DNA from 2 places in the Priestia sp. YIM B13551 genome. Region 1 is predicted to be linked to the other one. Evidence: predicted binding sites of a transcription regulator. Region 1 holds the regulator's gene; the other holds the start of a gene.
What was found. Region 1 encodes LexA, which represses DNA repair genes until DNA is damaged. Its sites were predicted from a motif close to CGAACATATGTTCG; they were not measured.

Region 1 (16,597 bases):
GACGCTGTACGCTCGAAGAAGCCGTTGAACAGTTGAAACAAAATTCACGCAGATATGCAAAGCGTCAGTTAACGTGGTTTCGAAATAAAATGCCTGTAAAATGGATAGAGATGGAAGTTGACAAATTTCCCGAAAAGTTTGCTGAAATTTTTACATATATTGCAGGAAAGCTGAAGAAAGAAGCGAATTAAGTAAACAGATAGAGAAACGAGGAGGCCGAATAATGAAACAATCAGTTAATATTCAAGACCAATTTTTAAATCAATTACGTAAAGAAAATATCTATGTGACGGTATTTCTTTTAAATGGTTTTCAATTAAGAGGACTAATTAAAGGATTTGATAACTTTACTGTGTTAATTGAATCTGAAGGAAAACAGCAGCTGATTTATAAACATGCTATTTCGACATTTGTACCAAATAAAAATATTACAGTAGAACTTGAATAGAGATTAATGAGAAGCATCCGCATATTCGGATGCTTTTTTTATGCAAATAAAGGCTTAAAAAAGTTTCTTAACATTGTTTTTACTCATCGAACATAAACCTTATAATAGACGATTATTTCTTCGGTAATAAGAGATCATTGTCTTCGTATCGTTCATCGCATGCAGCTATGCGATACAGAGAAGTGGGATGAAACGAGAGGTGAACATGGTGGAGCAGCCGATAACTCTTAAAAATAATGGGCAAATTAATATCATTTTAAATAATGAAACAAAAAAGGAAAAATCGTATACGACATCAATTCCGCGTCCTGCCAAAAAAGCTGTGATAAATCATGAGCCGCTTCGGGAAATTGAACGAGAAATGAGCGGACTGGTTGGAATGGAAGAGTTGAAAAAAATGATAAAAGAAATATATGCGTGGTTATATATTAACAAAAAAAGAGAGGAACAGGGCTTAAAAGCGGGAAAGCAGGCGCTGCATATGATGTTTAAAGGAAATCCAGGAACAGGGAAAACGACGGTAGCCCGCCTGCTAGGTAAATTATTTTTGAATATGAACATCTTGTCCAAAGGACATTTAATTGAAGCAGAGCGGGCAGATTTAGTTGGAGAATACATTGGTCATACGGCTCAGAAAACGAGAGATCTTGTAAAAAAAGCGCTTGGAGGTATTTTATTTATTGATGAGGCTTATTCTCTTGCAAGAGGGGGAGAAAAAGATTTTGGAAAAGAAGCGATTGATACATTGGTCAAACATATGGAAGATTCAAATGATAAGTTTGTATTGATTTTAGCTGGTTATCCAAGAGAAATGGAAAATTTCTTAAGTCTTAATCCAGGACTGCGCTCTAGGTTTCCGTTTATTTTTGATTTTCCGGATTATGATGTCAATGAACTGATGGACATTGCCGGTCACATGATGAATGACAGACAGTATCAGTTTAGTACAGAGGCCTATAAAAAGCTAAAAGATCATTTCATGGACGTGAAGTACAATCAGACGCCTAGGGATTTTAGTAACGGTAGATATGTGCGAAACATTATCGAACGTTCCATACGCACTCAATCCATGCGGCTTTTAGAAGAAGAAAGCTATGAGCGCAACGAGCTTCTAACTTTAACGTCAAGCGATATTCAGCTGTAAAAAAAAGCCTTTCGTCATGAAAGGCTTTTTTCTACATATTTGGCTGTCGAATCGTTTTGATCGGCAGGCGCCATTTGTAAATATATGAACACATCCGAAGACCTACAAGTAAGATAAATAACGTATAAAGTTCTACAGGCGTATTTGTAATATGCAGCCCCACGCTAAATCCTGCGATAATCGCCCATACCGCATAAATTTCATCTTTAAGAACAGTAGGCTTTCGGCGTGCTAATAAATCTCGGATAATCCCCCCGCCGCTTCCTGTTAAGACCGCAGCTACAATAACCGCGCTAAGCGGATGGTTCATATGAGTGGCATAAAGTGCTCCTTGAATCGCGAATGCTGCAAGGCCAATGGCATCCGAAAAGTTTCCCCATCGCTTCCAATGTTTTAAGATATTGTTTGGAAATAAAAAAGTGGCAGTGATAGATAATAAAGCAATCTGAAAAAAGAGTCCTTGTTCCCAAAGGGCAGACACCGGTACACCGATAAGCAGGTTTCGAATGGCTCCTCCGCCAAAAGCCGTTACGATTCCGAGTATGTAAACGCCTAAAATATCATATTCCTCTTCCATGGCAATGAAAGCTCCGCTGATTGCAAAAGCAATCGTTCCAATAATGCTAAGTACGTCCCAAGTCATGATGCTATCCCCTTTATTCTGTTTTCACCAAGTAGCGACTATTATTTTAAAATCAGGCAGCCTGATTCAAATTTCGATAAGTAAACCAATTCAAATTGTATACAGAATTTCGTGATATTTCAATGTTTTTTTAATCATCGTTTTATAGATTTTAAAAAGGGTGTTAAACTAGTAAAAGACAATGTATTCTGTCTCTTTTGCAAAGATGGAGAAATGGACATTTTTTTGATATGATATGAATGATTTGTCAATTTAATAGTAAGGGAAGGAAAAATCTTTGACAGCAGAAATGAATACTGAACTTGAACGCGTAATTTTAGTCGGATGTCAGCTTCATGACGATGACGAACGTTTTGAATATTCAATGGATGAGCTAGCATCTTTAACTGAGACTGCAAAAGGCGAAGTGCTGGTAAGGTTAACGCAAAAGCGCGATCGCATTCATCCAGCTACTTATATTGGAAAAGGGAAAGTAGAAGAACTTGTAGCTCTTGAAGAAGAGTTAGAGCCTGATTTAATTGTATTTAATGATGAATTGTCACCGAGTCAAATCCGCAATTTGTCAGCAGGGTTATCTGCGCGTATTATTGACCGCACGCAGCTGATTTTGGATATCTTCGCACAGCGTGCTCAAACGCGAGAAGGAAAAATGCAGGTGGAACTTGCTCAATTAAATTATCTGCTACCTAGGTTAGTAGGACAAGGTACCGCTTTATCGCGTCTTGGAGGCGGAATTGGAACAAGAGGTCCTGGTGAAACGAAACTTGAAAGCGACCGTAGACATATTCGCCGTAAAATTGATGAAATTAAGCGTCAGTTAAAGACAGTGGTAAGTCACCGCGAACGTTATCGAGAAAGACGTAAGCGTAATCATGTCTATCAAATTGCAATTGTGGGCTATACGAACGCTGGTAAATCGACGATCTTTAACCGTTTAACAGAAGCTGGTATTTTTGAAGAAAATCAGCTGTTTGCAACTCTTGATCCAACGACAAGACAGTATACGCTTCCGTCAGGATTAACGGCTCTGTTAACGGATACGGTTGGATTTATTCAAGATCTTCCAACAACGTTAGTAGCCGCGTTCCGTTCAACACTTGAAGAAGTAACCGAAGCTGACCTTGTTCTGCACGTGGTAGATTCATCTAATCCAGATTACAACAACCACGAAAAAACAGTGCATCGCTTACTAGAAGAGCTGAACGTAACGGACATTCCGATGCTGACAGTTTACAATAAAGAAGATATGCAGCATGAACTATTTGTCCCATCCGCTTCGACATCGTTATCAATGAGCGCTTTTAAAGCCGCTGATTTAGTGAAGCTTGGGGAAAGAATTCAAGAAGAAATGAAAAAAGAAATGGCGTTTTTTCATGTGCTGCTGCCGGCTTATGAAGGGAAAATGCTCGCTGAACTCAAAACGGTCTCTATTGTTGAGTCGTTAAAATTCAATGAAGAAACTGAGAAGTATCAGTGCAAAGGGTATATTGCAAAAGAGCATCCCCTTTACAAAAAGCTACAAACGCTTGAAGAAAGTTGAGGAACAAAGAAATGATGTTTGATCAGTTAAAAAACGGGGCACGCATTCGAGAACTTGCTGCAAAAGTAGAAAAACAAATTAAGCCCGTGCATGAGAAAATTGACGAGCGCATTGAAGCAAATCAATTTCGGGTGCTGCAAAGCTTTCAGCAAAATCGAGTGAGTGATTCACATTTTAATCCGACAACGGGGTATGGATATGACGATCTAGGCCGCGATACGTTGGAGAAAGTATACGCGGACGTTTTTGGAACAGAAGCTTGCCTGGTGCGTCCGCAAATTATTTCAGGTACGCACGCAATCGGCATATCGCTGTTTGGTGTACTGCGTCCTGGAGATGAACTATTATATATAACCGGAAAGCCTTATGACACCCTTGAAGAAATTGTTGGTATACGAGGAAGCGGCGTAGGCTCTTTAAAAGAATATAATATTAGCTATAAATCAGTAGATTTAACAGCGCAAGGTCAAGTGGATTTTGAGGAAGTGAAAGCGTCTATTCATGAGCACACAAAGATGATAGGCATTCAGCGCTCAAAAGGTTACGGCATTCGTCCTTCTTTTACAGTCGCGCAAATAAAAGAAATGATTTCTTTTGTAAAGAGTATTAAGCCTGACGTTACAGTATTTGTTGATAACTGCTACGGTGAATTTGTAGAAACAATCGAGCCAACGCATGTAGGAGCAGATTTGATGGCAGGGTCGCTTATTAAGAACCCCGGTGGAGGCCTTGCTAAAATCGGCGGTTATATTGCAGGACGCAAAGATTTAGTGGAGGCTTGTTCATACCGAATGACAACTCCTGGAATCGGTGCAGAAGCTGGAGCGACGCTTTATAGCTTACAAGAAATGTATCAAGGATTCTTCTTGGCGCCGCACGTAGTCGGTCAAGCATTAAAAGGAGCGGTTTTCTCATCCGCTATGTTTGAAGAACTAGGGATGCAAAGTGAACCGAAGTGGAACAGTGAACGAACGGATTTAATTCAATCCGTGCAGTTCGATGACCGCGATAAAATGGTTTCTTTTTGTCAGGCTATTCAATTCGCTTCGCCAATTAATTCACACGTAACAGCCTATCCTGCTTATATGCCAGGGTACGAAGATGATGTGATTATGGCAGCAGGAACGTTTATACAAGGAGCAAGCCTCGAGCTGACGGCAGATGGGCCTATCAGGCCTCCATATGTCGCTTACGTGCAGGGTGGGTTAACGTATGCTCACGTAAAAGTAGCAATATGTATGGCAGTAGATCAAATGCTGACGAAAGAACTTTTATAAAATATAAGATAGAAAGACTATTTTTCTCCCCGCTAAGAAAGAAAAGATAGGCTTATAAAAATAAACGAAGTGCTATTTATTTGTATAGAAGAAATGTTCAGAAAAATTTATGTTAGAATTACTAACATTCGGTTGACAGGTGAACTAACATAGCATACAATGTAAATAGTTAATCCAAAGGAGGAACTGAAATGAGTGACAACATTCGAAGAAATACGCCACTTTTCCCAATTGGAATTGTGATGCAGTTAACTGAGTTGTCGGCTCGCCAAATTCGCTACTATGAAGAACATGAATTAGTTGCACCAGTAAGAACAGAGGGAAATCGACGATTATTCTCATTTAACGATGTTGATAAGCTGCTTGAAATCCGTGATCTTATTGAACAAGGTGTAAACTTAGCAGGTGTAAAACAGCTGTTTCATCTTCAAAAGGAGCAAAAAGGGCATAAGCAAGAAGAAAAAGTTGTGGCAGCAACAGCAAAGCCAGAATTAACGGACGATGAATTGCGAAAAATGCTTCGTGCAGAACTTATGCAAGCAGGCCGTTTTAATCGAGCAACTTTAAATCAAGGAGATATGTCCAGGTTCTTTCATTAATAAAGTTATCAATATTTATGCCGTTCGTATATGAGGGGTATAGATTATAAATATTATATAGAGATTTAGGGGAGGATCACACGATGGCAAAGTACACAAAAGAAGATATTTTCCGCAAAGTTCAAGAAGAGAATGTAAAGTATATTCGTCTTCAGTTCACTGACATTTTAGGAACAATTAAAAACGTTGAAATTCCAGTAAGTCAATTAGAAAAAGCGTTAGACAACAAAATGATGTTTGACGGTTCTTCTATTGAAGGGTTTGTGCGTATTGAAGAATCAGATATGTACCTATTCCCGGATATTGATACATTTGTTATTTTCCCTTGGACATCTGAAAAAGGTAAAGTAGCACGTTTTATTTGTGACATCTACAATGCAGATAGAACTCCGTTTGATGGCGATCCACGTAATAACTTAAAACGTGTGTTAAAAGAGATGGAAGAGTTAGGATTTACTGATTTTAACCTTGGACCTGAGCCAGAGTTCTTCTTATTCAAATTAGACGAAAAAGGCGAACCTACATTAGAATTAAATGATAAAGGTGGCTACTTCGACTTAGCGCCAACTGACCTTGGTGAAAACTGCCGTCGTGACATCGTATTAGAGCTTGAAGAAATGGGCTTTGAAATTGAAGCATCTCACCATGAGGTAGCTCCTGGACAACACGAGATTGACTTCAAATATGCTGCTGCATTAAAAGCTTGTGATGATATCCAAACGTTCAAACTTGTTGTAAAAACAATTGCACGTAAACATGGCTTACATGCTACATTTATGCCAAAACCATTATTTGGTGTGAATGGTTCAGGTATGCACTGTAACGTTTCATTATTTAAAGATGGTCAAAACGCATTTTATGATGAAAACGGTAATCTAGAGCTAAGTGATACTGCTCGTCAATTTATCGCAGGTATCATCAAGCACGCACATAGCTTTACAGCAGTAACAAATCCTACTGTAAACTCTTATAAGCGTCTAGTGCCTGGATATGAGGCTCCTTGTTATGTTGCATGGTCTGCCCGCAACCGTAGCCCATTAATCCGTATTCCAGCTTCTCGCGGCGTAGGAACTCGTGTTGAGGTACGTAGCGTAGACCCAGCTGCTAACCCATATTTAGCAATGGCTGTTCTATTAAAAGCTGGTTTAGATGGAATCAAGAACAACCTTGAAGCTCCAAAACCTATCGATCGTAATATCTATGTAATGACAAAAGAAGAGCGTATTGAAGAAGGTATCGTAGATTTACCTGCAACATTAGCTCAAGCTTTAGATAGCTTCCAATCAAACGAAGTTATGGTTTCTGCATTAGGTGAACACTTAGCAGAGCACTTCGTTGAAGCGAAAGAAATCGAATGGGATATGTTCCGTACACAAGTTCATCCTTGGGAACGTGACCAATACATGAGCCAATATTAATTCCTAAAAGTCCGAGAGATCGTTTATACGTTCTCTCGGACTTTTTTGTTTTTCAAAATGAATAATATTCTGCATGCGTATATTAAATATCGAACTAAGCTGTTCATAAAACAAGTATAGCTGCCTGTCGTATAATTTACGGGAGGCTTTTTATTGTTTTGTTATATACAGGAAAGAATTTGGTTATATGAATTAAAAAGGATAATCTTTTTGTCTCATTGAATCTATATGTAAAAGTAGTGTATAACAGATAGAGAGATTGTTTATGTGTTCACTCTGCACTGTATTTCAGTATAACTTCAGAGAATTTTCAGCCAGGCACAGTATCGATAGAAAATACTGTTGGAGAGGAATGTAAGGAAAATGAAAGAAGGAAATTTCTTTAAAGGTTTGGTCATAGGAATTTTAATAAGCATTCCAATTTGGATTATTCTCATTGTTGTAGGTGTTCTTCTTTTTAAATAGGCTTATGACGATAATAGAATAGACAAAACTTTCCTTGTAGTGTATACTTTAAATGAAAATGATAATTATTATCATTTAATCAACGAATCAACACTCTGCATATAGCTGTCACTCCTTGAGAGCTATCCTTATTCAGTATTCTGTCTATAAAGCAGAATAACCCGTTGCCATTAGGCAGCGGGTCTTTTTTTAGTGATTTTTCACCTGCTAGGCTAGTATACGTAGCACTTTTTGCCCCCGTGCATATGTTAACAATAAGGAGGGACAAGTAATATGAAAAAAATCTATCTTGATGCAGGACATGGTGGGGCAGATGCAGGAGCAGTTGGAGCGAATGGACTGTATGAAAAAAACTTAGTTTTAAAAATTCAACAATATTTAATAAGCTATTTAAATAGCACCTACAGTGACTTTACGATTAAAACCACTCGTACCACAGATACTTTTTTATCGTTATCTCAGCGCGCTTCTCAAGCTAATTCGTGGGGAGCAGATGCATTTATGTCTATTCACGTAAATGCCGGTGGAGGAACAGGGTACGAAGATTATGTTTACAGAAGCGCTAGCAATGCCAGTAAAACGTTTCAATCAATTGTCCACGGCCAAGTACAGCCAACGCTGCTATCGTATAATCATCCGAATCGCGGTCGAAAGTCAGCCAATTATGCGGTGCTTCGCTTAACAAATATGCCCGCAGTACTAACTGAAATAGCTTTTATTGATAACCGCACCGATGCAGCACTTCTCCAAAACGAAGCTTTTTTAAAAAGCATGGGTGAATCGTATGCAAAAGGAATTGCCGTCTATTTGAATTTACCCCGTCGTGCAGTTCCAAACCCAAATCCAACACCAACACCAAATCCATCACCTTCTGAACCAGGTACAAAAACGTATACGATCAAGCAAGGAGATACGCTGTACAGTATTGCACAGAAGTACAATATAACAGTACAAGCGCTTCAAGAAGCGAATACAGGGCTTTCTGATCCTTTAACACTACAGGTTGGAAAAACAATTGTTATTCCTTCAGGGACTTCACCAAACCCATCTCCAACACCACCTGCTGAACAATATCCACTTCCCAATGGAATTTTAAAGCAAGGTGATTCTGGAGAAGCCGTGAAACAGCTTCAAAGAGCATTAAACGCAGTTAATTTTAAAGTAGGGTCAGTAGACGGAATATATGGAGTTCAAACGAAAGATGCAGTAAGACGTTTTCAGCTTGTGTATCTTCCTTATGATGTAGATGGCATTTATGGTCCTCAAACGAAAAACAAGCTAGCAGCCGTTTTAAAAGCAAAAAGTTAAAGCAAAAAGGTCTTCTGTAAGCGAGCAGAAGGCCTTTTGTTTTTCTGTTAAAAGCGCCTTAAGTACTATTTTATGGTTTACGTAAAATAATGCTTTACAAACCATTTGTACGGGAGTATATTATCTAAGAACAAAGGATAGTTATGAAAGAAACATGTTATCGATCATACCCTTTAACCGAAAATTATATTGACCTGTTATCGCTTAATTCGTCAGAAGTGGGGGACCCAAATTTGTGCATTGTCACTTGGGGTGAATCCTTTTTTTAAAGGTAGGGCTACTCTCATAGCCCGAATCCGACAGCTAACCCCATAAGCGTTTTGGAGAGGAGGTTTAAGCTGTGTAAAAACGCTGAGAACCCTTAGTGTTTTTTTTGTGCGCTTTTTTAACATAAAAAGGTATTTTTTAGGAATGATATCACTTGTTCGTGAACTTGTAACGGAGCTTAGCAATGAATAGTAAATAGTAGCTAGGCAATCATCGGAGGGAAATTGCGTGAACTATTCAGTTCTCAAAAGATTATTGATTGGAAAGCCGCTTAAAACAAAAGAGTTAGGCGATCAAAAGCTTAGTAAGCTTAAAGCACTGGCTATTTTATCTTCAGATGCCTTATCTTCAGTGGCTTATGGAACAGAACAAATTTTGATTGTACTTGCAACAGTCGGCGTCCTTGCCTATTGGTATTCGATTCCAATTGCGATTGGGGTATTGGTACTCCTGACGGCTTTAATTCTTTCATATCGTCAAATTATTTATGCGTATCCGCAAGGCGGAGGAGCTTATATTGTTTCGAAAACCAATTTAGGAGAAAATCCTGGGCTTATCGCTGGGGGGTCACTGTTAGTAGATTATATTTTAACAGTTGCCGTGAGTGTTTCAGCAGGAACCGATGCTTTAACTTCGGCTTTTCCAACGCTGCATCATTACAATGTAGTAATTGCGTGTTTGCTGGTGATTTTTATTACCGTTTTAAATTTACGTGGTGTAACAGAATCCGCTTCTGTATTAGCTTATCCGGTTTATTTATTTGTTATTGCTCTTATTTTGTTAATAGCGGTAGGCTTGTTTAAAATAGCGACAGGTCAAGTTTCACCTGAGCTTCATCCATCTCTCGGTACAGTAGTGCCAGGTATTAGTTTGTTTTTATTATTAAAAGCTTTTTCGTCAGGCTGTTCGGCATTGACAGGTGTAGAAGCTATTTCAAATGCAGTGCCTAACTTTAAAGAGCCAGGTGCAAAAAATGCTGTTCATACATTAATGCTGATGGGCGGTATTTTAGCCGTTTTATTTTCGGGCATCACGTTTTTAGCTTATTGGCTTGGCATTTCTCCAAAAGCAGATGAAACGGTTGTATCACAAATTGCATCGAGTGTGTTTGGACGAAATGGATTTTATTATTTTATTCAAGGCACAACAGCTCTAATTCTAGTGCTAGCAGCGAATACGGGCTTTTCAGCTTTCCCTTTGCTGGCTGTCAACTTATCGTCTGATAAATACATGCCAAGAATGTTTCAAATTCGTGGCGATCGACTAGGCTATTCAAATGGAATTGTGACCCTTGGAATTGCTTCTATTGTCTTAATTGTAGCTTTTAAAGGAGCGACTGAACAATTAATCCCTCTTTATGCAGTTGGAGTGTTCATTCCATTCACGCTTTCTCAAACAGGCATGATTGTCAAATGGCTTAGAGAAAAGCCGGCCGGCTGGCAAGGAAAGCTAACCATTAACTTAATTGGTGCGCTTATTACCTTAACTGTGCTAATCATTTTGTTTACAACGAAGTTTTCACAAGTATGGTCCGTGCTCATTTTCTTACCGGTTATTGTCTATATTTTTCATCGCATTCATACGCATTATGAAGCGGTAGGAGAGCAGCTTCGCATTAAGCAAGGAGAAAAGATTGGAAAGCTTGAAGGAAGTGTGGTCATTGTTCCTGTAGCAGGAATGACAAAGGTAGTAGAAAATTCATTAAATTATGCAAGAACGATTGGCGATACCGTTATTGCAGTGCATGTGGCCTTTGATCGAGAAAGCGAAAAGAGAATGGAAGAGAAGTGGGAGAAGTGGCAGCCTGATATTCGTATTGTTACGTTTCATTCTCAATACCGCAGCTTAGTGCGGCCGCTGTTTCGATTCATTGATATGGCCGAGGAAAAAGCGCGGGAAAACAATATGGCTATTACGGTCGTTATTCCACAATTCATTACGAAAAAAAGCTGGCAAAATATCCTTCACAATCAGTCCAGTCTGCTGTTAAAAGCACATTTGCTTTACCGTAAAAACGTAATCGTTACAACTGTACCGTACCGTTTTAAAAAATAATGAAACATGACTAAAAACCTCCAACTTGTATGTTGGAGGTTTTTAATTTTTAAATTCACATACACTAACCGTAATCGAATCTCATAAAGGCGCAAACGGAGGGATTGTATGAGTGAATTAATTAAGTTATTGCGAAAAGGAAATAAATCGGCCATGATGGCCGCTATAGTGAATACTATTATTTCCATTATTAAAGGGATTGCTTTCGCTTTAACAGGGAATGTAGCGATGTTTGCTGAAACGATGCACAGCTTAGGGGATGCAGCAAATCAGTTTTTTGTTTTTATAGGTTCGGCATTAAGTAAAAAAGCCCCGACCAAACGATTTCCAAACGGATTTGGCCGATTGGTTAATCTTGTTCTATTAGGAGCGGTTCTTGTAGTAGGAATTATGGCGTTTGAAACGATTAAAGAAGGATATCACCACATTCTTCATCCGACGAAGTCTTCAGGCTTTATTTTAAATATTGCAGTACTTGGCATCTCGGTGTTACTTGAAATGTTTGTTCTATTTAAGGCAATGAAAGAAATTTTGCACGATGTGGGGATAAACCCTGCAGAAACAAATGTTTTTGCGCAAAGCTTTGTTCATTTAAAGAAAGCCAAGCCAGCAACTAAACTTGTTTTTATGGAAGATCTGGTAGCTACTGGAGGAGGCGTATTGGCTTTAATCGCCGTTTTTATTTCGCGATTTACGCCTTTTCATCAAGCTGAAGGAATTGCTTCTATTTTAATTGGTCTTATGATGTTTTTTGTAGTAGGACGAGTCTTTTTAGATAATGCTGCTGGAGCGCTTGGCGAAGCGGATAAAGAAATGGAAATGAAAATTGGCGCGATTGTCATGCAAGATGTACAAGTGCGTGATATTCAAACGTTAATGGTGATGAAAGAAGGAGAAGAGCTTCACGTTGAATTAAAAGTAGAAATTGATCCTGTTTTAACAGTGGCAGAAGCTGATGATATTAAAGATCGTCTGGAAAATCGTATTTTACAGGAAAAAGGAGTAACGGATGTCATTATTGAATTTGATGAAGATGATGGAATTCCGGACTGGGTGCCAAGTGATTTACAGCTTCAAAAAGAATAAAAACAAGGAAGAAAACAGCTGTTTTCTTCCTTGTTTTTTTAGCTATATACTTTTTCACGTACGTTTGGAGAATCTGTTGAAGCTTTCGAGAAGTTAATGGTTTCACGTACAACGTAAATAGGTCTATTTTTACTTTCATCGTAAATTCTTGCGATGTATTGTCCGACTAGTCCTAAGCCAAGTAGCTGAATACCGCTAAAGAAGGTGATAGCTATCATAATAGAAGTCCAGCCAGGCTGAATGTTTTTACCTATCAGCCAAACAACAATCGAATAACTTAAAACTAAAAGTGATACAAAAACCGATAACCAGCCAATAATCATTACTAAACGCAAAAACTTCGTTGAAAACCCAATAATTCCATCTGAAGCAAACTTGATCATCTTTTTTAAAGGATATTTTGTTTCACCAGCAAAGCGTTCATCGCACTCATATTCTACATATGTTTGCCTGAAGCCAATCCAAGACATCATTCCTCGTACAAAACGATTGCGTTCAGTCATTTTTTTGAATACATCCGCTACTTTTCGGTCGATAATACGAAAATCTCCCGTGTCTTTAGGGATTTCGATATCGGACATATAATTTAAAAAGCTGTTTGCATCCATACGTATGCGAACAGCTTTTATGTTTTAAACCGATCTTTTAATAAATTCCATAGGGAACTCACTCCGAGACTAATGCTGATCAGAATTCCTGATAGAGCTACTATTAAAGCGATATATTCAAAGATAGAAAACTGCTTCATACTATCCCAATGGATGTTTCCCTTTAGTTTGCTAATAACTAAATTCATTCCGTAAATACCGGAAAGAACCGTGTAAATCGTTAAAATTAATAATAAGTAATTGTGACGCTTGGCTGCGATTTTCTCTTGATTTTGGTACAAAGTACCAAGGGTTTCTTTGACTTCTTGATAAAGAGAATTGATATGAAAGATTTTTTTAAAGAGCTCAGAAAACTCTTGACCTTCTGTGCGAGAGCTAATTTCTAAAAACAAATATTTACCTGAAAACACGGTAATAGAGCGGATTAGTCGTTCAATGCCCTCTGAATTTTTATGAAACGTGAGCTGAGAATATTCATAAGATAGTTTTAGCAACACGATTTTATAGAAAAAATGTAAAAATAAATTATAGTAATGCTGGCCAAATAGATGATTCATCAAAAGCTGATCCGTTTTAGAGTCTGTCGATTTAGAAATACACGAAAACACATGGTCTGTTATGACGTAATAGGTTTCAGGAGCCCATCTGGAATACACGTGTTTAGTATTATACGTTTTAATATACTCATGATTGTGTGCAGAAATAAACGCTTTCCCGCCAGGCGTATAGCTATTTAGCTGTCCAGTACGAAATAAAGTTGTGGAATTAATCTCTTGCTCTTGATTTACCGTTACATAACTTAACACAAACATCCGTTCATCGATAAAATAAGGAAGGCTCCCAACGTGCTGTTCACGTGTGGCTTCTTTCTTGATGTGTTCGTTCAAAAATGGCGCGAGCTGTGAAAAAATATAACCTTGCACTTTGCTATAGCGATGATGTTCATAGGTAATGGTGGATCCATGCTCTTCAGCAAGCTTCGGTTCTAATACACGAAAATGATTCATGAACTCTAAAATATCATCATAGGTGTAATGATTATGGCTCATCTCAGTGCGAATGGTCATGACGCCAATTTCAAAAGGACATAAAAAAACATCCACAGACAGCACGTTGCTAGACACGGTGGTGGAGGAAGTGTGTAAAGTAATGGTATGGTCTATTTTTTTTGAAAATCTAAGCAACCCTTCTTTTTCGCACGAGTCAGGGAATAGAATGCATTCAATGTAAGGAAGAAAATATTGATCCAGGCTATCATGAGATACGTAATATTGTTCTCCGTAGTATTCTTTTTCTAAATGTTTGTTTTGAATGGAAAAAAACTCGAACAAATTTGCTTCCAGTGCATGAACAAGCTGCTCTTTATTTTTTCGGTCAAAGGAAAAAGGAAAAAGAAACATGTTCATTGCTTTGGTAGGTACAATGGTTTGAAATGGTTCTGTTTTCCTTGGTGTATTGGTCATAAACTACATCCTTTTTATAGTCGGTTGTATTTCCTTGTAAGAGTCGAGGAAATGCAGATAGAAAGTAAAGGATAAAACAAGCTTTATAAAAACCGTTCTACCTGCCTGCGATGATTCAACGTATCATTTATAATATGCCAATTTTTTTAGAAAACAAACGTAAAAAAACCAACTAACATCATGATTAGTTGGTTTTACATACAGTGTCTGATTAGTGAATCGTGCGATATACACCAGTTACTTTTCCTAAAATCGTTACGTGGCGAAGAATAATAGGCGCCATCGTTGAATTTTCAGGCTGTAAACGAACGAAATTTTCTTCTTTAAAGAAGCGTTTTACCGTTGCTTCGTTGTCTTCGGTCATAGCGACCACAATATCTCCATTATTAGCTGTTTGCTGCTGACGTACGATTACCATATCGCCATCTAGAATACCTGCTTCAATCATACTTTCTCCCATAATTTCAAGCATAAATACATGATCATCTGGAGAAACGAATTTATCTGGAAGAGGGAAATATTCTTCCACATTTTCAACGGCTGTTATAGGAAGACCCGCTGTTACTTTACCAATAACAGGAACATTAATGACATTGCTTTTAGGGATGTTTACTTCGTCTAGTTGAAGAACTTCGATTGCTCTCGGTTTTGTTGGATCTCTGCGAATTAACCCTTTGCTTTCTAAACGAGCTAAATGCCCGTGTACAGTGGAGCTAGAGGCTAATCCTACCGCTTCCCCAATCTCGCGAACAGAAGGCGGATAACCTTTTAATTTTACTTCGTGCTTAATAAAATCTAGTATGTCTTGTTGACGTTTTGATAGCTTCATATTTTTCACCTCGATTTTAGCTATTCTTTAGGTGAATTATACCACGTGATGTGTCAATATACAAACATAAGTTCGAAGAATTCCATTGACAGAAACAAATGTTCTCACTAAAATAAGAACATATATTCTGATAGGGGGATCATAATATGCAACAATTCTTACATTCTATGAAACATTACGCTATTTTTTTTGCAGTTATCGCTGCACTTACATATGTATTGACGCTGGTTTTAGGAGCGGATAAAGTAGATTTAGACAAATATTCAACGGTTACTATTACAAAAGGAGATACGCTTTGGGACTTGTCCAACAAGTATCATAATCACCATCATTTGACCACCAATGAATTTGTCAAATGGGTTGAAGAAGTCAATGATTTAAACTCAGACACTGCCCAGTCTTTATCTCCTGGAGATAAATTATATATTCCTGTTTTAAAAAAAGAGTTACATAATCAAGTGGCAATTGAACAGTAGTGTGTAACGGCCGTTCCTGAATATTGTTAGAAGCCGAAAAGGTCGTGATAAAAGTGGATGCCATTATTTATTGCCGTGTCAGTACGGATAAAAAAACCCAAGAAACATCTTTACAGCGCCAGCAAGAAGAATTAAAAAAGCTTGCTGATCTTCACCATCTAAAGGTGAAAAAAGTCGTGATGGAAAAAGCAAGCGGATATGATGTAGACAGAGAGGGTATTTTGGATGTTCTTCATACAATGAAAGAAGAGAAAATATCTGTGCTGCTCATTCAAGACGAAACACGATTAGGCAGAGGAAACGCCCGAATTGCGCTGCTTCATGCTTTTCATAAAGAAAATGCTACAATCTATACGATTAGTCATCAAGGCCAGCTTCAGCTTTCAGAATCTGATTCAATGGTGTTAGATATTATTAGCTTAGTGGAAGAGCATCAGCGGAAATTACATAATGCTAAAATTAAAAGAGGAATGAAAAGAGCCGTAGAAAACGGTTATCGTCCGCAGCAAAATTTAAAAAATCAAGGAGTTAACTCGGGAAGAGAAAAAAAAGAAGCGCCGATTGAAGAAATTGTCCGCCTTCGTCATAACGGCTTAACCTTTGCTGAAATTTCAGTTACGCTAAAAGGTTTTGGTTATAATATTTCAAAAGCGACGGTACATCGTCGCTATCAAGAGTACCAAGACAGTGCTCAATCTCTTGATAAAACGAAAGAGATTTAGTAAGATGACTACATGTTGCCGGAACGGTTCGGTAATTTTAATTATTGATTATAAGGAGATAGGTTTTATATGCTATCAAAAGATAAACTTGCTCGTATTAATGCTCTTTCAAAAAAGGCAAAGGCTGAAGGGCTGACAGAATCTGAAGCGAAAGAACAGCAAGAGCTACGTCAGGAATATTTAAAAGTTTTCCGACAATCTATGACAAATCACCTTCATACGATTAAAGTTGTGGACGAAGAAGGTAAA
Region 2 (16,597 bases), on a different contig from region 1:
CATATGCCCATTTGATGTCTCCATTTCAAGAGAATGGCTATTCACATCGTAAAAGCGGATGGTACCATTAGCTGTTTTGGCTTTCAGGTCTCGTACGCTTAGTCTTTCCCCATCGATTGAACCATTAAACATACGGAGCTTGACGCGTTCATATTCCATTTCTGGAATATAAATAATCGCCTTCACCTTCATTTGCTTTTGCTGAATTGCAAAGCGCAATTTGCCATTTTCAATGGAAAATGCCGTATGCTGCAAGAAAGTGCGGCGCGCTTCATCCGAATTCTCTACTTTGTAAATAGCAGCTTCACATTCTATTCGTACTTCTGTACTTCCCCAAGGGCGGAGTTGGACGCTTCCATTTGCTAAATCTACGTCAATCTCTTGAATATATGCTTCTGATTGTTGAAAGATGTGCTGAACGTCAATCGAAGGCCCAAAGTTAAAATCTAAATCTCCTTCTTTTACTTTTTTTACCGTTTGATCTACAAATGTAAATAATTTTTCCTTTAAAGAGCTTTGAGATGATTTAGAAGCGTACGTTTTTTTCTGTTTTCCTCCTACATAAGGGGATAGCTCAGCTTTATCAGGCGTAGCATAGGAAGAATCATTAGCTGAGTCTTTTTCCAGTGAATTTAGCAAAGTTAAAGCCTCATCCACGCTAAGTTTTCCTTCTTCTACCATCTGTAAAATTTGTTTGCGCTTTTCACTCATACGTTCCATCTCCTCTTTACGTTTTAGTCATTTAACTTTCTATTTGCTTAATATTTGTATCCCTTTTACAATATTCCATACAAACACCACAACATTAACTAAAGAAACAACAACTAAAGCTACAATTAAAAGAATAAATACCGTTCCACTAGAGCCAGTAAGAGCAGGAAGCAAGAAAAATAAGAATAAGATCGCTGTAGCGATAGGTAATAAATGTGACAAAAATGCAGTTTTTGCATGTTTCTTTACTTCTATGTTATGAACAACAAAATAAATAATAATAGGTAATAAAAATGGTGCAAAGAAAACGCTAAAATAATTTAAGGAAGATAGTATGCGATTTCCTTCCATAATAATCAGCTCCTTATATCATGTATTACGGTTTAATGAGTTAAAAAGTTTCATTCTTTATAAAAAAGACACCAATGCTGGTGTCTTTTAACGAGTTAATGCCTCTGCTTTTTCAACTTTTTTCTCCATACGCTTACGGTCACGTTCTAAAATTGGCTTCAAATAATGACCCGTATAGGATTCTTTTACTTTTGACACTTCTTCTGGCGTACCCGCAGCCACAATTTGTCCGCCTTTATCTCCACCTTCAGGTCCTAAATCAAGCAGGTAATCAGCAGCTTTGATGACGTCTAAATTATGTTCGATCACTAGAACCGTATCTCCATTTTCAACTAAACGCTGGAGCACTTTTAATAATCGTGCAATATCATCGACATGAAGACCGGTAGTCGGTTCGTCTAAAATGTACAGCGTTCTTCCTGTTGAGCGGCGGTGAAGCTCTGAAGCTAACTTTACACGCTGTGCCTCTCCACCAGATAAAGTAGTAGCCGGCTGTCCAAGCGTGATATAGCCAAGTCCTACATCGTAAATTGTCTGCAGCTTGCGCTTAATCTTTGGAATGTTTTCAAAGAAGTGAAGCGCGTCTTCAACGGTCATATCCAATACATCTGAAATGTTTTGATCTTTGTATTTCACTTCTAAAGTTTCACGGTTATATCGTTTGCCGTGGCAGACTTCACAAGGGACGTATACATCTGGCAAGAAATGCATTTCAATTTTAATAATACCGTCTCCTCGACAAGCTTCACAGCGGCCGCCTTTCACGTTAAAGCTAAAACGACCTTTTTTATATCCACGCACTTTTGCTTCGTTTGTTTGGGCAAATACATCTCGGATGTCATCGAATACACCTGTATACGTTGCAGGGTTCGAACGAGGCGTACGGCCTATGGGAGACTGATCAATATCAATGACTTTATCTAAGTGTTCAATGCCTTTGATTTCTTTATGTTCTCCTGCTTTGCTTTTTGCTTTATGCAGCTTTTGCGCCAATGATTTATGAAGGATATCATTTACCAGCGTACTCTTACCTGATCCAGATACACCTGTAACAGCCGTGAACATACCTAACGGAAGCTTTGCCTTTACATTTTTTAAATTGTTTTCTTTTGCTCCTATAATTTCAATCATTCGATCTTTATCTATTGACCGTCTTTCCGCTGGAAGAGGAATAAACTTCTCTCCTGATAGATATTGACCCGTTAAAGAGTTTTCATCCTCCATCACTTCCTGAGGCGTACCTTGAGAAACAACAGCACCCCCGTGTACGCCAGCTCCTGGTCCGATATCAATTAAATAATCAGCTGCCATCATCGTATCTTCGTCATGTTCTACAACAATCAACGTATTTCCAATATCGCGCATATCTTGCATCGTGCGAATTAAGCGATCATTGTCACGTTGATGAAGACCGATAGAAGGTTCATCTAAAATATAAAGAACCCCCGTCAAACGAGAACCAATTTGAGTAGCTAAACGAATCCGCTGTGCTTCTCCTCCTGAGAGAGTTCCAGCAGAGCGGTTTAATGTTAAGTAATCAAGTCCCACGTTAATGAGAAAGCTTAGACGCTCACGAATTTCACGCAGTATCATATCCGCAATCTTCATGTCTTTTTCAGATAGGCTGAGACTTTCAAAAAAATCATATGCTTCTTTTACCGAGAAGCGGGTTGTATCTCCTATATGCTTTTCGTCAATAAGCACCGCTAAGCTTTCACGTTTTAAGCGATTTCCTTTACATTTTGGACAAGCTTGCTGAGCCATGTACTTTTCCATTTGCTCACGGATATAATCTGAACTTGTTTCATGATAACGGCGCTCTACGTTCCGAAGCACGCCTTCAAATTCGATATGATTTTCTCTTACTTGGCCAAAATCATTTTCATAGCGAAAGTAAATTTTTTCTTTACCGCTGCCATATAATACTTTATCAAATAAATGTTCCGGGATATCTCGCACCGGCACGTCCATATCGATGCCGTAATGTGTGCATACGGCTTCAAGCAGCTGCGGATAGTATTGAGAACTTGTTGGCTCCCAAGGTGCAATTGCGTGCTGACGAAGCGTTAAGTCATAGTTAGGAATAACTAAATCTTTATCCACTTCCAATTTCGTTCCTAACCCGTCACACGTTGGACACGCCCCGTACGGACTATTAAATGAAAACATGCGGGGCTCAAGTTCTCCAATGGAGAAACCACATTTTGGACAAGCATGATGCTCACTAAAAAGCAGTTCTTCTTCACCTATCACATCAATAATTACTTTCCCTTCTCCAAGGCGAAGAGCTGATTCCAAAGAGTCCGACAAACGAGCGGCTACACCTTCTTTTACAACAACGCGATCAATCACTACTTCAATGGAGTGCTTTTTGTTTTTTTCCAGTTCAATTTCTTCTGTTATTTCACGCATTTCTCCGTCTACTCGAATGCGAACGTACCCTTCCTTTTTAATATCTTCTAACACTTTTACATGGGTACCTTTTCGTCCAGATACCACAGGTGCCAGTACTTGAAGTTTTGTGCGTTCAGGGTATTCTAAAATTCTATCTACCATTTGCTCAATCGTTTGAGATGTAATTTCAATTCCATGATTAGGACAAATCGGCTTTCCTACACGAGCAAACAAAAGGCGTAAATAGTCATAGATTTCCGTCACAGTTCCGACGGTTGAACGAGGGTTTCGGCTCGTTGTTTTTTGATCGATTGAAATAGCAGGCGACAATCCTTCGATCGAATCTACATCTGGCTTATCCATTTGACCTAAAAACTGTCTTGCATATGCCGAAAGCGACTCGACATAACGTCTTTGTCCTTCTGCATAGATTGTATCGAAAGCCAAAGAAGATTTACCAGAACCTGATAACCCTGTTAACACCACTAATTTGTCTCGTGGGATTTCAATATCGATATTTTTCAAATTGTGGGCTCGTGCACCTTTTACCACGATTTTTTCCATCGCCATGTTTTGTCACCCTTCCGCTTTTAATTCTAGAATCAAGTCACGAAGCTCAGCTGCGCGTTCAAAGTTAAGCGCTTTGGCTGCTTCTTTCATTTCTTGTTCCATTTCTTCTACGAGCTTTGCTTTTTCTTTTTTGTTGAGCTTATCAAAGGCCGGTGCTTCTTCATACGTTTCTGTATCTTCTGCTACTACTGTTGCACGAATTGAGCCTCGAACTTCTTTTTGAATCGTTGTTGGTGTAATACCATGCTCTTCATTGTAAGCTTCTTGAATACTTCTACGACGCTTGGTCTCATTGATAGCAATGTCCATGGAGTTTGTGATGCGATCTGCATACATAATGACATGTCCATTAGCATTTCGCGCAGCACGTCCGATGGTTTGAATAAGCGATCGTTCTGAACGCAAGAATCCTTCTTTATCCGCGTCTAATATGGTTACTAACGAAACTTCCGGAATATCTAAACCTTCACGAAGTAAGTTAATTCCTACAAGCACATCGTACTTTCCAAGCCGCAGCTCTCGGATAATTTCAATACGCTCGAGCGTCTTCACTTCAGAGTGAAGATATTGAACTTTAATGCCGATTTCTTTTAAGTAGTTCGTTAAATCCTCAGACATTTTCTTTGTTAACGTCGTAACGAGTACTCGTTCATTTCGCTTAATCCGGTCATGAATTTCTCCAATTAAATCATCAATCTGCCCTTCAATTGGTCGAACTTCAATATTTGGATCTAATAATCCCGTTGGACGGATAATTTGTTCAATCACATCAGGTGCCTTCTCAAGTTCATAAGGACCTGGTGTTGCGGAAACATGAACAATTTGGTTAATATGCTGTTCAAATTCATCAAATTTAAGCGGGCGGTTATCTAATGCGGACGGCAAGCGGAAACCATGGTCCACTAACACTTGTTTACGCGCTTGGTCTCCATTGTACATTCCTCTAACTTGAGGAATCGTAACGTGTGATTCATCCACAACAAGAAGGAAATCTTCCGGGAAGAAGTCCAGCAGTGTATAAGGTGTAGAACCAGCGGGACGAAGCGTTAAATGACGAGAGTAGTTCTCGATTCCCGAACAAAAGCCCATTTCTCTCATCATTTCTAGGTCGTAGCGCGTGCGCTGCTCCAAGCGCTGCGCTTCTAAAAGCTTGCCTGCTTCTTTTAGCTTCTCTAGCTGTTCTTCTAGTTCTTTTTCAATATTTTGAATGGCAACACGCATTTTTTCTTCTCTCGTGACAAAGTGAGATGCCGGGAAGATAGCTACATGTTCACGATCACCAATGATTTCTCCTGTTAGAGCGTCAACTTCTCGGATGCGGTCAATTTCATCGCCGAAAAACTCGACGCGAATACAGTGTTCATCTCGAGACACAGGGAAAATCTCCACAACATCACCGCGAACGCGAAACGTTCCGCGCTTAAAGTCAATATCATTTCTTTCGTACTGTACATCTACTAGCGTACGAAGCAGCTGATTGCGCTCTTTTTCCATTCCTACTCGAAGAGATACGACCATTTCTTTGTATTCTTCCGGAGACCCTAAGCCATAAATACAGGATACGCTGGCAATAATAATGACATCTTTTCGTTCAAAAAGAGAAGAAGTTGCCGAGTGACGAAGTTTATCAATTTCATCATTAATGCTCGCATCTTTTTCAATAAATGTATCTGTTTGAGGTACATAGGCTTCAGGCTGATAGTAATCGTAGTAACTGACAAAGTATTCGACTGCATTATTAGGAAAAAACTCTTTAAACTCACTGTACAATTGACCAGCAAGCGTTTTGTTATGAGCCATAATTAGTGTCGGCTTATTTATTTCCTTAATAACATTAGACATGGTGAAGGTTTTTCCCGTTCCTGTAGCACCTAACAAAACTTGATGCTGCTTACCTTCTTTAATTCCTTTCACGATCTTTTCAATTGCCTTTGGCTGATCACCTTGCGGTTGATATGGGGATACTAATTCAAACTGATCTTTCAAATGAAGGCCTCCGTTTCTATTTTCTTGTTTTATCTATTTTTATTACGATATGTAAAAACCGAAAACACGAACTGATATTCGTATTTTATCACTTTATAATCATAAATGAAACTAATGAGTATTAATCTTATATAGTGTTTGTTTGTTTTTATTTTTTACCCTGTTACTTTATTACCCACTAAATTCTTATACTACCCTTTTCGAAGGGAATACAACTCTTTAGATGAAAGCAACAAAAGAAAGTAAGCTGCGTTATTGTTTGAAAAAGATAGGCTTTTGCGCCAATTTCTAAATTATGATACAGTATAAAAAATATGTACTGAGAGGGGTTTAGTATGGCAAGCGTTGATCAAGTTCTTATAAATAACTCCTTTACAACAGTTGAAGAATCAACTTCTTTAGCTAAAGTGAAATCTGAACTTTCAAACTATGACTTCGTTGTAGTCACAGCAAATACCTTTTATGTAATACACAAAGATGAACGATACCTTTTAACAGGTCATGACAGGGCATCTTCCATAAAGAAAGTAATAGCGGATACAAATTGGCCTTCATCTTCTACTTCTACGTTAGCCAATTTACAAGCCAACACAAACTGGAACAGACCAGTCCTCATTCAAGCAGAAAACCAAGAAACCACAATAGGACTTGTAACACCTTCACAGTGGATTACACATTTGCATAGCCAAAATGAGATATTAGCTTCCTATTTTGATACATTGGCAGAAACCATTAATGATGCAGTGACAGCGGTCGATAATGAAGGAAATGTAATCTTGTGGAATACTGCTGCGGAACATACGTATAAGATTCAGAGAGATGATATTATTGGTAGAAAAATCGGAGAGCATTTCAAAGATGAATCCATCATTCTACATACGATTCTAAATGAAGGGCGCCCTGTTCGCGGAACGTATCATCGTCCTAATGAACAAACTCACGTGCTCATCAATGCATCTCCTATTATAAGAAACAATCGAGTCATAGGTGGAGTCGCAACTGAACATGACATTACCAATATTGTAAGATTAAATGAAGAAATTGATGTGTCTCTTCTCATTCCGAAAGATAATCCATTTTCTTCTTTCGCGGGTATCAGTCCTGAAATTAAGCAAGCCGTTGACATTGCCAAAAAAGTGGCATCTACAGATATGCCTATTTTATTAACAGGAGAACCTGGTTCTGGGAAAGAAATGCTGGCTCAGGCCATCCACTACGGGGGATCCAAACATAAAGAACCTTTTTTATCTTTAAATTGCGCCACTATTCCATCGGGACTCCTGGAAATTGAGCTCTTTGGTCATCAAAAAGATGTCTTTTCAGAAGATCCAACGACCATTGCGGGAAAACTGGAGCAGGCTCATAACGGGACGTTATTTATTGAAGAAATTGATAAAATGCCTCTTGAAATTCAAGTGAAGTTTCTCCGTTACTTGGAAGAACGATCCTTTTATCACGTTGGAGGCACGGAAGAAATTCAAGTCCAAACCCGAATTGTAGCCTCTACCACGACGCCTTTGGAAGAGTTGCTAAAAGCCGGTGAATTCCATGAAAATCTTTACTATTTGCTGACCGTCATCAACATTATTATTCCGCCGCTTCGAGACCATAAAGAAGACATCGAAGCATTGACTCAGCAATTTGTACAGGAATTTAGTAAAAAGTATAAAAAGAAGGCTCCTTTCATCAGCTCTGAAGTTCTCGAAGCCTTTATGCAATACGACTGGCCAGGCAATATTCGCGAGCTGCGAAATACGATTGAACGAATGATTTTTCTAAGTGATCAGTCATTGATTACCCTTACGCACCTTCCTGACAACCTGAAGGATGCAAGTTCTTTCACAGAAGTTCAAAAAGAGGAAGATTCTCTTCAAGAAGCTAGGCTAATAGAAGAGACTCTTCAAAAAACCTATGGAAACAAAAGTGCAGCAGCAGATCTGCTTGGCATTTCACGCGGCACCCTTTATAACAAAATCAAAGAATATGGATTAAACTAATCAAAAAATTCGACACAAGCATCTTTAGCTTCGTGTCGAATTTTTTGATTTCCTTTAGACTGAACTTATTTCTGTTTTCTCGCTGTCATCTTCCCTTGTGTAAATAATAGAAGATAATCATACCCTCCGGCTTTCGAGTCCGTTCCGGACATATTAAAACCTCCAAAAGGATGAACGCCAACTAATGCTCCTGTACATTTTTTGTTAATATATAAGTTACCGCAGTGCATAGTAGCTAACGCCCTTTGAATTCTCTCTTCGTTTTCAGAGAAAAAAGCTCCCGTCAAATCGTAGTCAGTTTCATTGTAAATCTCAATGGCTTCTTCCCAGTTAGCTGCTTTTGTCAACGCAAGGACTGGTCCAAAAATCTCTTCTTGCATAATTCGTGCTTTTGAATCCACATCTTTGAATACTGTAGGCTCTATATAGTAGCCATTTCCAGGAGCTTTAGCTCCCCCGGCAATAAGCTTTCCTTCCTCTTTGCCAATTTCAATGTAGGCTAATACTTTTTCATACGCTTTTTGATCAATAACAGGCCCCATAGAAGGATTGTCTTCAGGCAGTCCGACGGTTAATTCTTTTGTTAATGCGGTTACCTTTTGGGCAATCTCTTCATAAACAGATTCTACAACAATCGCTCGAGAGCCAGCAGAACACTTTTGTCCTTGAAATCCAAACGCAGATGCTACGATCGCTTGCGCTGCCGCATCTAAATCTGCCGTTTCATCTACCACAACGCCATCTTTTCCTCCCATTTCAGCAATGACGCGTTTCAGCCAAATTTGTCCAGACTGTACTTTTGAGGCACGTTCATAAATGCGACATCCTACTTCTCTTGATCCCGTAAAAGAAATAAAACGAGTTTGAGGATGTTCGACTAAATATTCTCCAACTTCTATGCCATCTCCAGGGATAAAATTCAGAACACCAGACGGAAGACCGACTTCTTCCATTAATTGAACAAATTTCGCAGCAATAATCGGTGCAGAATCAGCTGGCTTTAAAATAACCGCATTTCCAGATACAATTCCCGCTACAGTCGTTCCAGCCATGATGGCAAGCGGAAAATTAAAAGGTGAAATGACTACTCCTACGCCTAAAGGAATATACGTCATCTCTGTTGTTTCACCTTCTACCGGCGTTAAAGGTTGATGCTCATTCGTTTCACTTAAACGAATCATTTCTCGCGCATAAAATTCCATAAAGTCAATAGCTTCCGCGGTATCCGCATCAGCTTCTGCCCAGTTTTTCCCCACTTCATAAACGAGCATGGCAGAAAATTCATACTTTCTTTCTCTCATCAGCTCTGCTGCTTTGAATAAATAATCAGCACGTTCAGCAGGCGGGACGTTCTTCCATAATTGAAATGCTGCTAACGCTTCTTGCATTGCCTGCTCAGCATAAGCTTTAGTGCTACGGCTTACTCTACCAATCACTTCATCTACCTTTCCCGGGTTCGTAGAGACAATCACTTCTTCTGTTGAGATTTTATCTTTTCCAATCGTGAGAGGATACGTTTGTCCCAGTTCTTTTTTCACTTTCACTAACGCCGCTTGCATCGCTTGTTTATTCTCTTCTAATGAAAAATCAGTAAACGGTTCATTTTTAAAAACTGAGTTTTTTGTACTTACTGTCATTTCAACCAGTCCCCTTTAATTAGAAATTTATTTCGCGAAGTTTTTCAGCACAAACCATACGTTGGCGGGACGTTCGGCTAGGCGTCTCATGAAATACCCAAACCAATCAATGCCGTAAGGAACATAAACCCTGACTTTATATCCTTCTTTTACTAGACGGTCCTGCAGCTCTACACAAATTCCATAAAGCATTTGGAACTCAAATTGGTCATTTGAAATACCATTTTCTCTTACTAATCGTTTTGTGTACTGAATCATTTCTTCATCATGACTTGCTACAGCTGTATAGTGCCCATTTAATAAATGCATTTTAATGATTTTTTTATAGTTTTCATCTACGTCTTTCTTTTCCGGAAATGATACTTCTGGTGATTCTTTATAAGCTCCTTTTACTAGACGTAAATTGGCTTGATATTGATGTAAGTCATTCATATCTTGTTCTGTACGATAAAGATACGCTTGAATCACAATTCCAACATTATCGAATTCTTTGCGTAATTCTTTATACATATCAAGGGAGATTTGGCAGTGCAAGTAGTCTTCCATATCAATTCGAACAAAAATATTATTCATCCTGGCCGTGTGTAGAATTCTGCGCATATTTTCCATACAAAGCTCTTTGCTAATATCCAATCCTAAAGAAGTCATCTTTAATGATAAATTTGATTGAACGCCCGATTCTGCAATGGCTTCTAGTGCCTGAATGCACATGGCAGTAGACAACCTGGCCTCCTCTTCTGTAAAAACAAATTCTCCTAAATGATCGAGTGTAACAACTTTCCCACTATTGTTAAGCTCCTTGGATGTTTGAATTGCTGATTCGGTTGAGTCTCCAGCAACAAAACGAGCTGCCCCCATCCTCAATCCATACTTTTTAGCTAATTTGTTCATTGAATGATTTTTGCCAAGCGACTGAAACATCGTTCTCATTAATACTTCCATCAATCCTAAACCTCCTTTTATTTTTAAAAATCAAAAATAAACTAAATTTTCAGATTAATAATTTTATTTTTCTATACCCTTCTCACATTTCTGTACACTTATTTAAATAGATTTATACACAAGTGTTTAAAATATTTTATACATAAACATATTTGTCTAATTAATTTGATTATACTCGTTCATTAAATGAACCGAAACAATATTGTTATAAGTTCTAACTCATTTTTTTACATAAAAAAGCTCTCCACGTTGTGTAGAGAGCTTTTGTGTACAGTTTAATAATAAGCGATTAACTTATCATCAAAGCAACAATCTTTATTTTCCAGCAGCTAACATGCTTTTTGCATATATAAAACCGATGGCTGCTGAAAGTAAATCTATTAAAATAATAAGCGGATAATCTGCGTACCCTTTATATACAGAAACAGCTATCAACAAAAGCGTCAGCGCTGTGGCAACATATAAGTTATATGTTACTCTAGCAAACAGAACAAGCAATATGGCGGGTAGAAAAACTGCGGCAATCGTTTTGACTTCCACAAACATTTCTCCTTTTTATCCGTCTTTTAACCAGCTTGTGAATCACGTTTTGTATAATTGTGTACAAACAAAATACCTAGTTCATGATGTTCGTTGTCATACAATGCTCGCTGAGTAAAGCGAACTTCTCCATTTTCGTCAATAACTTCTAGCTTACAAAAAGCACGGTTATTAACTTGTAATGCTTCATAAAATTTATGGACCTCAGATACAGCGATTCCATTTACCTTAATAATCACTTCTCCTACTTTCAAACCCATTTTCTCTGCCGGAGAATGAGGGATGATTCCTAATACAACCAAACCTTGTGTACGCTTAGTAAACAGTGCGGGCGCCTTTTCATCGCTTCGACGCTGCTGCAAACGAATCCACTCTCTTCCTATGATCGCTAGAATAACAACAGCTACAGCGGCAAGAGGATAAAAAATAGCAGCAATCGTAATAATCGTTAATCCCACGCCTAATGCTAATACACGCTTACCGGTAAATTCAATAGATTTAAACGGCACCATACTTTGAATTCGCTGATAAAAACCGATAGCAAAAGGAACAAAAAACAGGCTAAATGATGTTCCGTCAATAGATAACACAGGCCACCATGGAAACACAGACGTAATGGCGCTGCCTGGAATTAAGACAAAAAGCGGGACAACCCATAATTTTTGAGAGTAATGAGCCCCAATTTCCTGCCCTCTTTTACTTTTCACAATGGCTGGAGACGTACCTTTTGCTCCAAATTTCCAAATTAAATATCCTTCTGCTAATACAAGCAGAGACATTAAAATAGTCAGAGAAGGTAAATCTGCGTTATGAGCTTGCACAGACCACGTTTGAATAAATCCTTCACCGAAACCAGATGCCGGAATAACCAAGGTTGCAAGCACAGCCAGTCCTACGGTGTAAGAAGGAGAAAGCCATTTAAACGTCCAAGGGCCGCTTATGATAAAAGTTAAAACAGCTACAAGCACAATCATTCCTATAGATACATAGACACCTAGCAACACGGTAACAACGGATAAAATCAACCCAATAATGATACCTGGAAAAAATAAATATTTTGCTTCTAAAATAAAATCAAACACGCGAACATGAAAATTCTGACGCTCTCTCTTGACGCGAGAAAGACCTACAAAAAACGAGACGAGCAGAAATAGATACGTTAACGGATGCAAAAACAAACGCCCGATACCTTTTAAGAGCTCTAATGCAAAATCCATTTTTTCACCACCTGTATTTTTCACATTTTTATTACAACATTTACGATTGATTGTTATGTATCATAGGCTTCTTTATTTTATCAAAATGCATCACTAACCGACAATGTTGTTTTTACTAAAAAAGTTCCGTGCTTTGGAAAAGCACGGAACTTTTTCTACTTCTTATTGACTAGCTAGCTTTAAAGCCGTTTGAAGCTGACGATCTTCATCTTTTGATTTAATTTTTTCTAGAAGTTTTGTTTGTAAAAGCGCTGCTGTATCTTCATCGATTTCACCTGTAGCTTTTTGCTTATTGGCTTTTTGGAATGCAGTTACAGCTGTTTCTGTCTCTTTACTAAAATATCCGTCTGTACGTCCAGGTTCAAAGCCAAGGCCTTTTAGCATCACTTGAGCATTCTTCACTTGGTCACCTGTCATATCACGTGTTAATGGCTTTTTATCAACTTGAATTGGATTTGCATAATAATAATCCGGCTGTTTGACTTCTACCGTTGGTTTTATACCTTTTTCGTTAATCCAGTTTCCATCAGGCGTTAGCCATTTATAGAACGTTAGTTTTAAATTACTGCCGTCTTCCATTGGAACAGCTTGTTGAACCGTTCCTTTTCCATAGGATTTTTCACCGACTAGCTTGTATCCTCCTGCTTCTTTTAATGCCCCGGCAAGAATTTCAGAAGCGGATGCACTTCCTCCATCAATCAAGGCCACAATTGGATAATCCTTTTGCTTTTTCATTGAAGAAACCACTTTTTGACGTTCACCGTTACGATCTTCAATTTGGATATATGGCTTTTTATTCGTTACTAATTTATCGAGCATTTTTTCAACACTCGTTAAATAGCCACCAGGATTTCCCCGAACGTCTAGAACTAAGCCATCAATATTTTTATTTTCAAGTTTTTTCAACTGTTTCGTAAATTCGTCTCCCGTTGACTCAGAGAATGACGTAATTTCCATGTAGCCAATTTTTTTATTGTTTACATTTTTAACAGAAGAATAGACGGTTTCAATTGGAATCTCATCTCTTACAACTTTTACTTTCATCGTTTCTTTCACGCCTGGTCGTTGAACATCTAATGTCACGGTAGAGCCTTTTTTACCGCGAATTTTTAATACTGCTTCGTTCAATTCCAGACCCGCGATACTTTTACCATCGATCTTTAAAATCTGATCATTTGGTTTTAATCCTGCTTTTTCCGCAGGAGATTGTTTAAACGGAGCTACGATTGTTACTTTTCCATCTACCATGCTTACTTCAGCACCAATTCCCTCAAACGATGAATCAAGAGACTGCGTGAATTGCTGTGCCGTTTTCTTATCCATGTAAGATGAGTGAGGGTCTCCTAAGGTTTGTACCATTCCTTGGATTGCGCCATCTAATAATTTTTTGTCATCTACATCTTTGTAATATTTTGAAGATATCAGTTCATAAGCTTGCTTGATTTTGTCTAGCTCTTCCTTTTCCACTTTACTATCATTTGAAGAAGTTGTAAGGGGGGTACTGACCGTTCCAGCATTTGCATACTGAATGCCAAAATATGTACCTGCTGCTCCAACAACTAAGGAGAGTGCCATTAATAGTGCAACGATTTTCCGATTCAAGTTCTTTCATCCTCCTCAACCTTAAGCCATCTCTTCTTATTATAATAGATACAACCAAAACTATGTAATAAAAAGGATGCATGTGTTATTTGTAGCAAAAGGCACCACACAAATCAAGTGCGATGCCTTTTTGTTAAACTATATGTTGAGCTTGTACCACGTATGCTAGGAACTTAAAATTTAATATAACTTTCAGGGTTTACAGCGGAACTTTTGCCTTTCCAATCGCCTTTATGCAATTCAAAATGCAGGTGAGCACCAAACGAACGTCCTGTGTTCCCTATATAACCTAATTGTTGACCTTTATTGATAGATTGACCGCTTGAGACGCTGTAGCTCTCTAAATGAGCATAAACTGTAACCCACGTCTGACCTTCTACATTGTGACGAATAAATACAGCATTACCAAAAGAAGAAGAATGATATGCTCTAATTACCTTTCCGCTTGCTGCGGCTACAACTGGCACACTTTCTCCTCGCTTTCCAATATCAATACCGTAGTGTCCTCTTCCAAACGTTTCTCGATACCCAAAATGAGATGTTACCGGGCCCTTTGCCGGCCTCATAAACGACCCGCTTGTAACAGGGGGTGCCTCCTCTGTTGCCCCGGCTTTTTCAATTTCTTGCTGTTGAGCTTGTGCTGCATTTTTTTGATCAGCTAAAATAGAAGCTTGCTCTTCTAATCCAACGGCTTCTTCATTAAATTCTTTTTCCTGATCTTTGAGCGTTTGCATGAGCTGATTCTTTTCATCCACTTGTTTTTGCAGCTGCGCACGAAGATTTTTAAGTTCTTCAAGCGCTTGATTTACTTCCGTTAGCTTGTTTTGAACTTTTGTTTCTTTCTCTTCTTTTGCCTTTTTATCAGCTTCATGCTGCATTAACAAATCGCGGTCAGCCCCTACAATTGTCGAAACCGCACTCACTCTGCTAATAAAGCCTCCGAAGCTTTCAGAGCCTAGCAGTACATCTATGTAATCCACAGACCCGCCATTTTCCTGTAAAGCACGAGCACGTTTTTTTAATAGCTCATTTCGTTTGTCAATTCGTTTTTTTACAACGTCAATCTCGCTTTTCAGCTTTTCGATGTCTTGCTTTGCTTTTTCTACTTCAGATTCACGGCTGCGGATATCTGCATTCGTTTGTCCGACTTCTGAATCCAAGCGCGCGATCTCAGCTTCTTCGTTTTTTTGCTTTTCTTGAACCTCTTTTAATTTCTCTTTATTTTGATTAATATTTTGGTTCACATCATCACTTTTTTTCTCTAAATCACTGAGTTTAGTAGTGCTGGCACTTTGTGCATAAGCAATTTTTTCATTACCTATCCAAGCCGCACTTAGTCCAACTAAAACTGCTGCTGTCATTACTAATGTCTTACGTGTCATTTGTTTCTCCCCATCTGCACATATTTCCCCGTATAAACGGGCATTAGCAAGACCCCCATTAGCACTTTTTTCTATTTTTATGTGTAATTACACAACAACCTCACATTTGATAAGCATCAAATGTGAGGTTGTTGTAATCTATTATGTTAAAAATCTATTCTTATTTTCGCAAGAACTTACGGATGGATAATGTACTTCCCCACATCCCAATTAGACCGCCGATCACTAGTAATAATAGCGACACTTGAAGCACGAATGGAAAGGCAGGTAAAAGTTCAAAGAATCCATCAAACTTAGGTTGAACTTCATTATATAAAAGGCTGTACACACCGATAATAACTGCAATTGGCACAATAGAACCAAGCACTCCTAAAAACAGACCTTCAATAAAGAACGGCCAGCGAATAAAGGAGTTTGTGGCTCCAACTAAGCGCATAATTTCAATCTCTTCACGGCGAGCTACAATCGTAATTTTAATTGTATTTGAAATTAGGAACATTGCTGTAAATAGAAGCCCTAAAATCAGCACTACTCCGATATTACGAGCTACTTTCAGCACTTTAAATAACTTTTCAACTTGATCTTGTCCGTATTGAACTTTTGCTGCATACGGATATTTCTCAATTTGTTTAGCTACTTTTGCGACATCAGTCGGCTCTTTTGTTTTAACAACAAATACATCATTTAATGGGTTTTGCTGTTCAAACGGTTCAAAAGCTTGTCCTTCATCACCCATACTATTAATTAAATCTTTTAACTCTTTATCTTTAGAAGAAAACGTCACCGTATCAACTTGCTTAATTGCATCTAGCTTTTCTTTCATTGCTTTTCGATCATCTGCTGTCGCTGCAGCATCAACGTGAACGCGAATTTCCACATCATTTTCAATCAATTTAGCAATGTGGTTTAAATTCATCATCAACATAAAAAATACGCCTACAAGCAAGAGCGTCACGGTAACAGCACTTGCAGATGCGAATGTCATCCAACCGTTTCTTCCTAAACTTTTAGATCCTTCACGTAAGTGGCGACCGAATGTCCTAGCCTTCATATCCGTATTCACCTCTTACTTCATCGCGCACAACATTTCCATTTTCAATCGCAATTACGCGCTTTCGAATTGCATTTACAATTTCACGGTTATGCGTTGCCATTAAAATAGTCGTACCGCGTTTATTAATCTCCTCAAAGATATCCATGATTTCCCACGAAGTCTCCGGATCAAGATTCCCTGTCGGTTCGTCGGCGATGACAACCTTAGGACTATT

Region 2: uvrB (excinuclease ABC subunit UvrB) is a predicted target of LexA. The motif match lies at 6,080-6,093, and genes of this name have one in related genera.

The regions. Positions count from the first base shown of each region.
Region 1 is NZ_JBHZOX010000002.1:1,043,924-1,060,520, reverse strand. It holds gene miaA (tRNA (adenosine(37)-N6)-dimethylallyltransferase MiaA) at 1-191, shown strand, start outside; gene hfq (RNA chaperone Hfq) at 224-448, shown strand; gene spoVK (stage V sporulation protein K) at 636-1,592, shown strand; gene ACFX4N_RS15090 (trimeric intracellular cation channel family protein) at 1,624-2,235, opposite strand; gene hflX (GTPase HflX) at 2,513-3,775, shown strand; gene ACFX4N_RS15080 (methionine gamma-lyase family protein) at 3,790-5,052, shown strand; gene ACFX4N_RS15075 (MerR family transcriptional regulator) at 5,244-5,651, shown strand; gene glnA (type I glutamate--ammonia ligase) at 5,735-7,069, shown strand; gene ACFX4N_RS15065 (N-acetylmuramoyl-L-alanine amidase) at 7,808-8,842, shown strand; cyclic di-AMP (ydaO/yuaA leader) riboswitch at 9,034-9,175, shown strand; gene ACFX4N_RS15060 (APC family permease) at 9,338-11,164, shown strand; gene ACFX4N_RS15055 (cation diffusion facilitator family transporter) at 11,273-12,250, shown strand; partial or broken gene ACFX4N_RS15050 (glycosyltransferase) at 12,289-12,843, opposite strand; gene ACFX4N_RS15045 (magnesium transporter CorA family protein) at 12,876-14,321, opposite strand; gene lexA (transcriptional repressor LexA) at 14,533-15,150, opposite strand; gene yneA (cell division suppressor protein YneA) at 15,297-15,626, shown strand; gene ACFX4N_RS15030 (YneB family resolvase-like protein) at 15,680-16,348, shown strand; gene ACFX4N_RS15025 (DUF896 domain-containing protein) at 16,418-16,597, shown strand, end outside.
Region 2 is NZ_JBHZOX010000005.1:141,805-158,401, forward strand. It holds gene ACFX4N_RS22440 (DUF4097 family beta strand repeat-containing protein) at 1-711, opposite strand, end outside; gene ACFX4N_RS22445 (hypothetical protein) at 751-1,062, opposite strand; gene uvrA (excinuclease ABC subunit UvrA) at 1,150-4,026, opposite strand; gene uvrB (excinuclease ABC subunit UvrB) at 4,033-6,012, opposite strand; gene ACFX4N_RS22460 (sigma-54 interaction domain-containing protein) at 6,348-8,009, shown strand; gene pruA (L-glutamate gamma-semialdehyde dehydrogenase) at 8,075-9,646, opposite strand; gene ACFX4N_RS22470 (proline dehydrogenase family protein) at 9,674-10,588, opposite strand; gene ACFX4N_RS22475 (DUF2198 family protein) at 10,904-11,128, opposite strand; gene ACFX4N_RS22480 (PDZ domain-containing protein) at 11,155-12,345, opposite strand; gene ACFX4N_RS22485 (S41 family peptidase) at 12,508-13,947, opposite strand; gene ACFX4N_RS22490 (murein hydrolase activator EnvC family protein) at 14,121-15,329, opposite strand; gene ftsX (permease-like cell division protein FtsX) at 15,490-16,380, opposite strand; gene ftsE (cell division ATP-binding protein FtsE) at 16,370-16,597, opposite strand, start outside.